DNA from 3 places in the Promicromonospora sp. NPDC023987 genome. Region 2 is predicted to be linked to each of the others. Evidence: riboswitches for the same ligand, from Rfam matches in the RefSeq annotation. Region 2 holds a riboswitch; each other region holds the start of a gene.
The links. A riboswitch is a leader RNA that binds a small molecule or an ion and turns the genes downstream of it on or off. The one in region 2 is predicted to bind cyclic di-AMP.

Region 1 (3,948 bases), on a different contig from region 2:
TGTGCTCGGAGCATTTCTCGGTGGCTGGCTGGGCAGCGTGATCTTCGGTGTCGATGCCTCGGCCGAATTCTGGTCATGGGAGAGCTGGCTCTTCTCGGTGCTCGGCGCGATCATCGTGATCCTGATCGTCCAGGCGATCTTCGGGCGCCGTAAGACCGCTTGATCGCGGCATCCCGCGGCCGCGCCGGCACCGTCGTCCTCCTGACGTCGTTGATCGGCGCGGCCGCGGCTGCGTGTACGGCAGGCGGCACTCCCCGCCGTCGTCCCGGCCGGACCGGACGAACCAGTCCCGGACGCCGCGCCGTCGGCCACGATCACGCTGGTCCGCTCCGTAGCCGTCAGCCGATGATCGGGGCGCTCTCCGGCAGTCGGTACAGGCGGCCACGGGCACGCAGGGCGAGCGCGGTGCCGAGGGTGATCGGCCCGAGCCGACCGATGAACATCAGCACGACGAGCACCACCTGGTGGTACCAGGCGAGCTGCGCGGTGATCCCCGTGGACAGACCGGTGGTGGTGAACGCCGACGTCACCTCGAACAGGATCTGGTCCACCGTGAACGGCGAGAGCGCCGTCATCCACAGGGTGGGGAGGACCACTATCGCGACCGCGAGCAGGGCCAGGGTGAGGGCCTGCCGCTGGGTGGCGGGCGAGATGCGGCGGTCGAAGACCGTGGCGTCCGGGTCGCCACGCAGCTCGGACCAGATCACGACGGCGAGCACCGCGAAAGTCGTCACCTTGATGCCGCCGGCCGTTCCTCCGGAGCCGCCGCCGATGAACATGAGGATGATCGTGCCGAGCCAGGTCTCCGTGTGCATGTCGCCGGTGCTCACCGAGTTGAACCCGGCGGTGCGGGCCTGGACCGACTGCGTGAACGACGCCAGGACCCGGCCGCCGGTGTCGAGGCTGCCCATGGTGGCCGCGTTGTCCCACTCGGCCACGAGGAAGAACAGGGCGCCGCCCACCAGCAGCAGCGCCGTCATCAGCAGCGTGATCTTGGTGTGGACGCTCCAGCGTGCCGGGCGCACGCGCTCGCGCAGGACCTCGATGACCACTGGCAGGCCGAGCCCGCCCACGATCGTGGCGAGGCAGATCGGCAGGACGATCCACGGGTCGGCCACGAAGTCCATGAGCGACAGCGAGAACAGGGCGAAGCCGGCGTTGTTGTACCCCGAGACGGCGTGGAACACGCCGTGCCAGAGCGCTCGGCCGAGCGGCTCGTCGTAGGCGACGACGAAGCGCACCGTCAGCACCATCGCGACGATGGCCTCGATGACCAGCGCGAGGATGACGACGCGGACCAGGGTCCTGCGTACGTCACCGAGGCTCACCGTCCGGGTCGACGCCGCGGCGACCAGTCGCGAGCTCAGGTCCAGGCGCCGCGAGACCAGGACGCCGAGCAGCGAGGCGACGGTCATGACCCCCAGGCCGCCGATCTGGATGAGCACCAGGATGACCGCCTCGCCGAACCCTGACCAGAACACCGGTGTGTCCGTGACGATCAGGCCCGTGACGCACACGGCCGACGTCGCCGTGAACAGCGCCTCCATGAACGTGGCCGGCTCACCGGACGCCGCGACCGGGAGCAGCAGGAGCAGCGTGCCCACCGCGATGGCACCGACGAAGCCGGCGATCACGAGCTGGCCGGGCCGACGCCGCAGTGCCGCACCCCGCCCGCCCTCACGACCCGCGGGGCTGCTGAACCGCATCTGGCTACCGTCGGCTTTCGTTCGTCGTACGTCACGGTCGTGTACCGGCGCCGCCTGACGCCCGGCCGCTACGTTAGCCCGTCATCGACGCGGGAACGCGGAAGGCGCCGCCTCCGGCGCCGGGCGGAAACCCGGCGCGGAGGCGGCGCCTCGCGGTGAACTGCTGGTCCTACGGCTCAGGCCCTGCGGCTTGGCCCTACGGCTCAGGCTCTACTCGTATCGTCTGAGCCTGCGGTTCCGCTCCGGGCGCGTGCCTCGTACCTCGGCCCACACCCTGCGCTGCACCTACGGCTCAGGCCCTACTCGTATCGTCTGAGCCTGCGGTTCCGCTCCGGGCGCGTGCCTCGTACCTCGGCCCACACCCTGCGCTGCACCTACGGCTCAGACGACGCGGATGAACGTCGGGCTGTTCTGCCACATCTCGGTGTAGCGCACCGGCATGCCAGCGGCCCAGGCCTCGATGATCATGCCGTCGCCCGCGTAGAGGGCCACGTGGCCGGGCGTCCAGACGATGTCGCCGGGCTCCGGGTAGGTCACCTGGTAGCCGGAGCTGAGCATCGCACCGGACGAGTGCGGCAGGTTCACGCCGAGCTGCGCGTACACGTACTGGATCAGGCCGGAGCAGTCCATGCCCTCGGCCGGCGAGTTACCGCCCAGCACGTAGGTGATGCCGAGGTAGTTGAAGGCGATGTTGATGGCCTGCTGGCCGACCGGGACCGGGTCCGGAGCGTCGACCGAGACGACGGCAGGGCCTTCGTCCCCCTTGCTGCCCTTCTTACCGTCCGACGAGGTACCCAGGGCTTCCATCTCGGTCGGCATCTTTGCATCGGCCGGGACGGTCACGGTGGGGGCGTTCACGACGGCCTGCTTGGCGACCGCGGTGAGGGAGTTGAGGTCGACCGAGTTGAGCTTCGCGGTCTTCACGTCGGTCTTGAGGTCCATCGCCGGGGCCGCGTGGGCCGTCGTCGCGATGGTCGAGATCAGAACGCCACCTGCAGCTGCGGCGATGGCGCCACGGCGGGCGACGGTGCCGGCGTTCTCCGTGGCGGTACGAGCAAGAATGGTCAGCGGTGTCATGGCCGGCCGGCTGTCACGATGCCGGCCGCGAATGGAGTTCGTCACCTAATGTCTCCTGTACCGCCTGCGAGGTCAGCTGTCGGGTTCGGGTAGGAGTACACACCCGGCCGCACGGCTACTGGGGGGTTCCGTCCGGCTTCACCCCGAGGACGACGATGTCGCTGTCGCCCGGGAAGTGGGTCCCCCGCTCCTGTCTCGAACGTCTGGTCGTGAACCGGTGACAGGATTCGGCGTCCGGCGCACGGCTCCACCGTTGCGGGGGAGCAGAAGTCAAAGTACACACGTTCACGGGAAAAGTCACGATCGGGTTACGCATTACGGTCTGACCCAACGAAGACGCAGATTTACGTCGTTCCGGTCTTCAGCGGTTATGACCGACATCACACACATCCGCTACCGTTCGGCCGCATGTCCGAAAGTGCGTACCGCGTCTCCCCCTGGTGGGTGCTTCTCATCAGTGCCGTCGCATGGTGGGTCGGTGGCTTCTTGCCCTGGCTTCTTCAGGCGTTATACGTGGTCACCGGCATTTCGGAGGCTGCGACAGCGGCCGGTGGAGGCTTTCTGCCCCTGCCGTTCGTCGCCGACGACGCGGTGGTCGGGCTGGCCGTCATGGCCCTGTTCGGCGGTCTCCTCGGCGGGGTCGCGGCCGGTCTGCCGGCGTCGGCGAGAGCGGGGGCCGGCGCTGCGCTCACAGGCACCCTCGTGGCCATGGCGGCCACGGTCGGAGTCTCCTGGTGGCTCTCGATGCGGGGGAGTGTGCCCGGCGACGCCGTGCCGCTCGGGATGGTCGTCATCACCGGGGTCGCCGGGGCGGTCGGGCTCGCGGCCGGCCTCCTGACGGTCCTCGGACCGGCAGCCCTGCGCGGTCTGACGCTCGCTCTGCCGGTGGTGCTCCTCGACGGCTGGCTCTGGGGGCTGCTCCCGGGGAACCTGGTGTCCCCCACCGGCACCTGGTGGATCTTCGCGGTGGCGCTCGGCATCGCGTTCGGTCTCGCCGTGGACACGAAGCCCATCGAGCTCCTGGGCTGGCTGCCCGCCGCAGGGGTCGTCTGGGTCCTCCAGGCGGCCGGTCCGGCCCTCATGGCCGTGCAGGAGAACATCTGGCCCGGCTCAGCGCTCACAGCGGACCCGCTCTCCGCGGCCGGCATCGTCGTGGACGAGCTCG
Region 2 (3,948 bases):
GGCGCACCTCCCGGATCTCGGCCGCGCCCGGTGCGACCGCGGCGGGCGCGGTCTCGGAACCGGCCGCGCCACCGGACGCGGCGCCCGGCACGCTCCAGGAGACGCCGCGGTTGGCCTCGGCACGCAGCGGAACCACCACGACGGGGCACTGCGCGTGCGCGGGGAGCGCGGACGACACGGTGCCCAGCAGCCGCTCCGTGAACCCGCCCCGGCCGCGCGTCCCGACGACGGCGAGGCCGTAGTCGCCGGACAGCTCCACGAGCACGCCCGCCGCGTCCCCGGTGGCGACCTCGGTGGTAGCACGCACGCCGGCGTCGGCCACGCGGGCCTCCGCCTCGGCGAGGACCGATTTGGCGCCCTCCTGGATGGTCGTGTCGTCGAGAGCGGCGTAGCCGCCGTCGAGCGACGCAGCCGTGAACGACGGCAGGGAATAGCTGCACACGATGTGCAGCGACCAGCCCACACGGTGCGCGTAGGCGGTCGCCCAGTCCAGCGCGTGCAGACTAGCGGCCGATCCGTCCACACCGACCAGTACGACCTCGGATCGCGTCATCGCCAGCCCTTTCTTCGGCAGTGCACCATTGCACTCCAAACCTACCGGCGGCGCGCGCGTTGTGGGTAACCGGTGGCAAAAAGTCTGCAGGAAGAAGGCAAAGCAGAGCGCCTGCCCGGTGTCCGGACAGGCGCTCTGCTCAGTGGTGCTACGTGGCTGGGCTCAGACCCTATGCGTACGAGCCTGCGGCTCAGCCCATGCGGATGAACGTGGGGTTCGACTGCCAGATGGTGCGGAAGTCGACCACGGTGCCCGGCTTGGACGCGTCGATCATGGTGTTGCCACCGGCGTAGATCGAGACATGGCCGGGGGTCCACATCAGGTCGCCCGGCTGCGCCTCGGACGCCGGCACCTGCGTGCCGTAGCCCGGCTGCGCGCCCGACGAGTGCGGCAGGTTGATACCGAGCTGGCCGTAGACGTACGAGGTGAAGCCGGAGCAGTCGAAGCCGCTCGGCGATCCACCACCGGAGACGTACGGCACGCCGACGTAGCGGCTCGCGATGGAGATCACGGAGTTGCCGATCGCCGACGCGGGAACGTCCACCGAGGTGGCGGTGGCGGCGGCGGCCTCTGCGGCTTCCGCAGCCTCTGCGGCGGCCTCCTCTGCGGCCTTCTCGGCCTCTGCGGCGGCGAGCTCTGCCTGGTAGTCCTCGTTCTCGGCGGCGGAGACCACGGAGACCGCGGCCTTCTCGACGGTGAGCTCAGCGTCGGGCGCGACGGTCACGACGGGGGCGTTGGCCAGCGCCTCGCGAGCCTGCGACGTCAGAGCGTTGAGGTCGACCGAGTTCATCTTCGCGTGGCCGGACTCGACGGGCGCGGCCTGTGCGGCCATCGCTCCACCGAAGGTCGAGACGAGAAGTGCGCCACCGGCAGCGGCGACCGCGGTACGGCGGCCGACGGCGGCGTTCTGCGCGAGTTCGCTGAGGGGAGTTACTGGTCGTCGCGCAGCCCGATGACGGGCGCGAGTCGTACGTGCAGTCACGTATTACCTCTCCTTGTACGCCTTCGAGGTCAGCTGTCGGGTTCGGGTGGGAGAAATCACCCGGCCGTGCATCCCGAAGGAATACCCGGCTTCACCCCGAGGACGCACCCTGGCGCCCGTTGGTGGGTCCCCCGCCTCTGTCATGCGGTCGTTTTGGACCCCGGCCGGTGACAGAGTTCGGCGTCCGTCCGAGGACTCCCACGAATAACTCCGTGGGAGCGGTCCGAACGTACCGGACCTCTCCGCCGATGTCACGTTCCGGCAACGAATGCCATGACGTGTCGGACCTGCGGCTTCACGTTTCCGGCAAATCGGACGCTTTAAGCGGTCGCCACGAAGAGGTGGCGGGCCAGGTCTTCCCCGAGCTCGAGCGCAGTTCCCGCGCCGTCGACCGTCACCGTGTAGGTCCCGTCGTTGTGCTCGGCGGTGACGCGGGAGCCGGGCACCAGGCCGGCGTCCGACAGGCGCGCGAGCAGCTCGACGTCCGTCTGCAGTGGCTCCGCGATGCGGGTGAGGGACGCCGCGAGCGGCTCGCCCTTGATGCCCTTCTTCGCCGCAGCCTCGAACGCGGCGGGCAGCGAGATCACGCCGGTCAGGAACGGCACGTCGGTGTACTCCTCGCCCAGCTCCGAGAGGCCGGGGATCGGGTTGCCGTACGGGTCGTGGTGCGGGTGGTCGAGCAGGCCGACGAGGCGCTTCTCCACGAGGTCGCTCATGACGTGCTCCCAGCGGCAGGCCTCGACGTGCACGTGCTCCCAGTCGAGCTTGATGACGTCGGTCAGCAGACGCTCGGCGAGCCGGTGCTTGCGCATCACGCGCATCGCCTTGTCCTGACCCAGCTCGGTGAGCTCGAGGTGCCGGTCGCCCGTCACGATCACCAGACCGTCGCGCTCCATGCGCGCGACGGTCTGGGACACCGTCGGGCCGGAATGCCCCAGGCGTTCCGCGATGCGCGCGCGCAGGGGCGTGATGCCCTCCTCGTCGAGCTCGTAGATCGTCTTGAGGTACATCTCGGTGGTGTCGATCAGATCCGTCACGTCAGCTCCCGTCATGCGCACAGCCGCCCAGTCGCCCTGGACACGTGCGGCCCGGGCGTCGGCCCAGGTTCTAGTCTAGTTCTGTGCCACTGACTATCCCGACACAGCTGCTGCCCACCGACGGCCGTTTCGGCTCCGGCCCTTCCAAGGTGCGCCCGGGCCAGGTCGATCATCTCGTGGCGAACGCGCACGTGCTCGGTACGTCACACCGGCGGGCGCCGGTGAAGGACCTGGTGCACCGCATTCGTGAGGGTGTCACGGAGCTGCTGGGCGCGCCCGACGGATACGAGGTGGTGCTCGGCAACGGCGGCGCGACGGCCTTCTGGGACGTCGCGACGCTGTGCCTCGTCGAGCGCAAGGCCCAGCACGCGGCCTTCGGCGAGTTCGGGGGCAAGTTCGCCACCGCAACGTCGCGTGCGCCCTTCCTCGAGCCCTCCCAGGTGATCTCGGCGGAGCCTGGCTCGGTGGCCTACCTCGAGGCGGCCGACGACGTCGACACCTACGCCACCCCGCACAACGAGACCTCCACCGGAGCGATCGCTCCGGTGCGGCGCCCGACGGGGCCCGACGGCGCCGTCGTGCTCACGGACGCGACGTCCGGTGCGGGCGCCCTGCCCGTGGACCTCAGCCAGACCGACGCGTACTACTTCGCCCCGCAGAAGGCGTTCGCGGCCGACGGCGGCCTGTGGCTCGCCGTCCTGTCCCCCGCCGCCGTGGAGCGGGCCGCACGGATCGAGGGTTCGGGTCGGTGGGTGCCGGAGTTCCTGTCGCTCACGACGGCCGTGACGAACTCGCGCCAGGACCAGACGCTCAACACGCCCGCCGTCGCGACGCTGCTCCTCCTGGCCGACCAGGTCGAGTGGCTGCTGGAGCAGGGCGGGCTGGCGTGGTCGACCAAGCGTTGTGCGACGTCGGCCGAGATCCTCTACTCCTGGGCCGAGTCGAGGGAGTGGGCGACACCGTTCGTCACGCGCCCCGAGGAGCGGTCGACAGTGGTCGGCACCATCGACCTCGCTCCGGAGATCGACGTCGAGCGCGTGCTCGCCGACCTGTCGGCCAACGGTGTGCAGGACGTGTTCGCGTACCGGAAGCTCGGACGCAACCAGCTCCGCGTCGGGATGTACCCTGCGGTCGACCCGGACGACGTCGCGGCGCTCACCGCGTGCGTCGACTACCTCGTCGAAACCGTTTGACCAGCGCGATCACGTCCGCAATACCCCTTCGGCGGCGAGTTCTGGCTATTGTCCGGGGCACAGGGACTCTGTAACGTTTCCGCAACAGAGGGAACCATTCAAGGGGCTGTTCAAACACCATGCCAGTGATCGACCACTTCACCTTCGGGATCGTGACGCCGTTGCTGGCGTACGCGATCTCGT
Region 3 (3,948 bases), on a different contig from region 2:
CTGTACCTGTTCACGTTCCAGGCGATCGGGGTAGCGGTCGGGTTCACGCTCGGCGCGATCCTGCGCCGGTCGTCCGTGGCGCTAGTGGGCTACCTGATGTTCGCGCTGGTCGTGCCCTCGCTCTCCAGCCAGCTCGCCCTCGGCGTGGAGTGGTGGGGCGCCGCAGCCCCGTGGCTCGACCTCACGCACGCCCAGTACGCGCTGCTCGGTGCGACCGTCACGGGCGAGCAGTGGACGCAGCTCGGTATCACGGCGGCGCTGTGGATAGCCGTCCCGTTCGCCCTGGGACTCTGGCAGCTCCGCCGCGTAGAGATCCGCTGATCACGCTGACCAGGTGAGAACGGGGTTGTGTTCCGCTGAGCACCGTTCAGGAACACAACCACGTTCTCGCCTACTTCGTGAGCACCGACATGGCCGCCGCTCGGCCCGGGATGCCGCTCACGCCCCCGCCGCGGCGGGCGCCCGCACCCGCTAGCAGGACCCTCGGGTGCTCGGTCTCGACGCCCCAGCGTCCGGCGTCGGCACCGTCCTCGGCGAAGGGCCAGCTCAGGTCCCGGTGAAAGATGTGTCCGCCCGGCAGCCCGACGTCGCCCTCCAGGTCGACCGGGGAGCGCACCTCGAGGCAGGGGGCGCCGTCGGCGTCGAGCGCGAGGACGTCCTCGACGGGCTCGGCCAGCACGCTGTTCAGGGAGGCGAGCGTGGCCCGGAGCGCCTGGTCGCGAGCGCCGCCGGGATCGGCGCGGAAGAGCCGCGCCGGCATGTGCAGCCCGAACAGCGTGATGGTCTGCGCGTCGGTCCCGGCGAGCGCCGGGCCGAGGATCGTCCGGTCCGTCAGGGTGTGGCAGTAGATCTCGCTCGGCGGCAGCTCAGGGATGTGTCCGGCGGCGGCCTGCGCGTGCGCGGCCTGGAGCTGGGTCAGGGACTCGTTGACGTGCAGGGTGCCGCTGAACGCGGCGACGGGGTCGACGTCGTCGCGCAGCCGGGGCAGGCGCGTGAGCAGCATGTTGACCTTGAGCTGTGCGCCCTCGGGGCCGGGCTCCGGCGCCTCGCCGCCCAGCAGGCGCTCCAGCTCGGCAGGAGCGCACCCGGCGAGGACGTGCCCGGCGGTCGCGCCACGGACCCGCCCGTCGGCGTCGGTCCACGCGACCTCCGCGCCCGAGGAACCCGGGTCGACGGCGGTGACGGTCGCCGAGGTGACGATCGTCGCGCCGGCGGCCACGGCGGCGTCGTGCAGTGCGCCCGAGACGGCGCCCATGCCACCCACCGGCACGTCCCAGTCGCCGGTCCCGTTACCGATGACGTGGTAGAGAAGGCAGCGGTTCTGCCGCAGGGACGGCTCGTCGACGTCGGCGAAGGTGCCGATCAGGCCGTCGGTGGCCGCGACGCCGCGCACGACGTCGTCGGCGAAGGTGCGCCGCAGCACGTCGCCGAGGGGCTCCTCGAAGAGGGCGCGCCAGGCCGCCTCCCCCACGCCGTCGACCACCCGGTCGCGGACCACCGAGCGCGGGAGCAGCGGCTCGGTGAGCGTCGGCGCGAGCCGGCGGGCCACCTCGGCGGTCATGGCGTAGAAGCGTCCCCACGCCTCGAAGTCGGCGTCCGACCCGGTGAGGTGACGGAACGAGGCGCGCGTGGCGGCGTCGTCCTGGCTGTCGACGAGCAGGCCGCCGTCGGCCACCGGTGTGTAGGAGGACCAGCGCCGGCGCTTGAGGGTGATGGGGAGCCCGAGCTCCTCGATCACCTGGCGCGGCAGGAGCGAGACGAGGTAGGAGTAGCGCGACAGCCGCGCGTCCACGCCGGCGAACGGGCGGGCCGAGACGGCCGCGCCGCCCACGTGGTCGGCTCGTTCGAGCACCAGGACGGAGCGGCCGCCACGGGCCGCGTAGGCCGCGGCGGTGAGGCCGTTGTGACCTCCGCCGATGACGACGACGTCGTACCGGGAACGCGGGGAATCAGGCATGCACGTCATAGTCCCATGGGGCACTGATTACCAGGGAGGTTCCATCACAAGTTGGTATGTGACCTAATCGTGACATTTGCGCGACGGGCGGGTACGGTCATGACACCTCGCCAGTAACGGTGGGGTCCTGGTCCGGACGCCGAGCCCTGTCACCGGATCTGAGCAGCTACGACGTGACAGGGGCGGGGGAACCAAGTAGGCCGGGCACGTGAGTGTCCTTGGGGTGAAGCCTCCTTGCGAGGCCGGGTGATCGCTCTCCCCATCCGAACCCGACAGCTCACTTCGTAGGCGTCCGAGGAGATCACTGGTGACCGTACTCACCGACCGTACCCATGACTGGGCGGACGACCAGGCAAACCGTTCCAGCAGCCGAGGCAGGCACCGCGCCGACGGCCCCGCGCTCACCCCCTTCACCGCACTGACCCAGACCGCCGCCGAGAATGCCGCCCGCACCGGCGCCATCGCGGTCGTCACGTCCGGCATGCTGGCGTCGGTCTTCACCCAGACCGCCCACACCGCTCCCGCCGAGACGCACACGCAGACCACGCTCGCGGGTGCGACGCCGGTCAGCAACACCGTCGACTCCACGACCCGGTCCGGCTTCGCCGAGAACCTGGTCACCAAGGTCAAGGTCACGCAGGACGCCGACTTCTGGGCCGAGCGCGGACGGGTGTCGGTGACGCCCTACGCCGAGACCGAGGCCGGCATCGCCGAGGCCAAGGCGAAGGCGGAGGCCGAGGCGCGCGCCAAGGCCGAAGCAGAGGCGAAGGCCAAGGCAGAGGCCGAGGCAGCCGCCGCAGCCGAGGCCGCCGCGGAGGCAGAGGCCGCAGCCGCCGCCGACGCCTCCGGCCTCGGCCAGCAGGCCGTCAACCTGGCCCTCGAGTACGTGGGCGTGCCCTACGTGTGGGGCGGAGCCTCCCCCAGCGGCTTCGACTGCTCCGGGCTCATCCAGTACGTCTACGGCAAGCTCGGGGTGAGCCTCCCGCACAGCTCGAGCGCGATGTCGACCGTCGGGTACCAGGTCTCCGCCGCGGAGGCCCAGCCGGGCGACATCGTGTGGACGCCGGGTCACGTCGCCCTCTACGCGGGCAACGGCACGGTCGTGGAGGCCCAGCAGCAGGGCACTCCCGTGCAGTACGGCGAGATGTGGCAGAACAACCCGGTGTTCATCCGGGTGACGGGCTGACCTCTTCTCGCGTCACCCTCCAGATCGGGTACGGGGTGTGTCCCGCCGGACTTCCGGCGCGGCACACCCCGTACTCGTCCCGTGGACCGGTCAGGTAACGTCCCGGGCGTGAAGATCCTCGCACCGGACGTGCCCTTCGACCTCGACTTCCCGTCCCTCCTGCCCGACGCCGGAGCCTCCTTCGCGCCCGGCGGCACCGACGTCGTCGCGACGTACGTGATGAACGACCCGATCCCCGAGGAGCACACGGACGCCGAGGTGCTGATCACGTGGTCCAACCCGCCCAAGGTGCTCGCGGACGCCGCCCGCCGCCTGACCGGCCTGCGCTGGGTGCAGACCCTCTCGGCCGGCCCCGACGTCGCGCTGCGTTCCGGGTTCGGCGCCGACGTCGTCATCTCGTCCGGCCAGTCCCTGCACGACGACACAGTCGCCGAGCACACCCTCGCGCTGATCCTCGCGTCGGTCCGCCGCATCGACGCGTCGCTGGCCGCGCAGCGCGATCACCACTGGGCAAAGGAGATCGCGTTCGCCCAGGCCGACCCGGTCACCGGCCGGGAGTACACGCTCGACGGCGCACGCGTGACGATCTGGGGCTTCGGGTCGATCGCTCTGCGGCTGGCTCCGCTACTGACCGCACTCGGTGCGCAGGTCACTGGGGTCGCCTCGCGCGCCGGCGAGCGCGCCGGGTATCCGGTGGTGGGGCCCGACGGTCTGGACGCGCTGCTGGCCGAGACCGACCTGCTCATCTCGCTGCTGCCGGCCGGCCCCGCCACCCACCACATCCTTGGCGAACGCCTGCTCGGCC

Region 1: linked by a shared signal. The riboswitch ahead of AB0F40_RS24370 (C40 family peptidase) and the one ahead of AB0F40_RS12755 (NlpC/P60 family protein) in region 2 are both predicted to bind cyclic di-AMP.
Region 3: linked by a shared signal. The riboswitch ahead of AB0F40_RS00850 (C40 family peptidase) and the one ahead of AB0F40_RS12755 (NlpC/P60 family protein) in region 2 are both predicted to bind cyclic di-AMP.

The regions. Positions count from the first base shown of each region.
Region 1 is NZ_JBEZZF010000082.1:16,754-20,701, reverse strand. Features, by position in the region: gene AB0F40_RS24380 (GlsB/YeaQ/YmgE family stress response membrane protein) at 1-163, shown strand, start outside; gene AB0F40_RS24375 (potassium transporter TrkG) at 339-1,706, opposite strand; gene AB0F40_RS24370 (C40 family peptidase) at 2,088-2,828, opposite strand; cyclic di-AMP (ydaO/yuaA leader) riboswitch at 2,830-3,026, opposite strand; gene AB0F40_RS24365 (hypothetical protein) at 3,297-3,948, shown strand, end outside.
Region 2 is NZ_JBEZZF010000023.1:42,504-46,451, forward strand. Features, by position in the region: gene AB0F40_RS12750 (universal stress protein) at 1-553, opposite strand, end outside; gene AB0F40_RS12755 (NlpC/P60 family protein) at 744-1,385, opposite strand; cyclic di-AMP (ydaO/yuaA leader) riboswitch at 1,538-1,728, opposite strand; gene AB0F40_RS12760 (iron dependent repressor, metal binding and dimerization domain protein) at 1,856-2,572, opposite strand; gene serC (phosphoserine transaminase) at 2,656-3,765, shown strand; gene AB0F40_RS12770 (MHYT domain-containing protein) at 3,885-3,948, shown strand, end outside.
Region 3 is NZ_JBEZZF010000001.1:181,667-185,614, forward strand. Features, by position in the region: gene AB0F40_RS00840 (ABC transporter permease) at 1-321, shown strand, start outside; gene AB0F40_RS00845 (NAD(P)/FAD-dependent oxidoreductase) at 392-1,957, opposite strand; cyclic di-AMP (ydaO/yuaA leader) riboswitch at 2,085-2,264, shown strand; gene AB0F40_RS00850 (C40 family peptidase) at 2,265-3,143, shown strand; gene AB0F40_RS00855 (NAD(P)-dependent oxidoreductase) at 3,252-3,948, shown strand, end outside.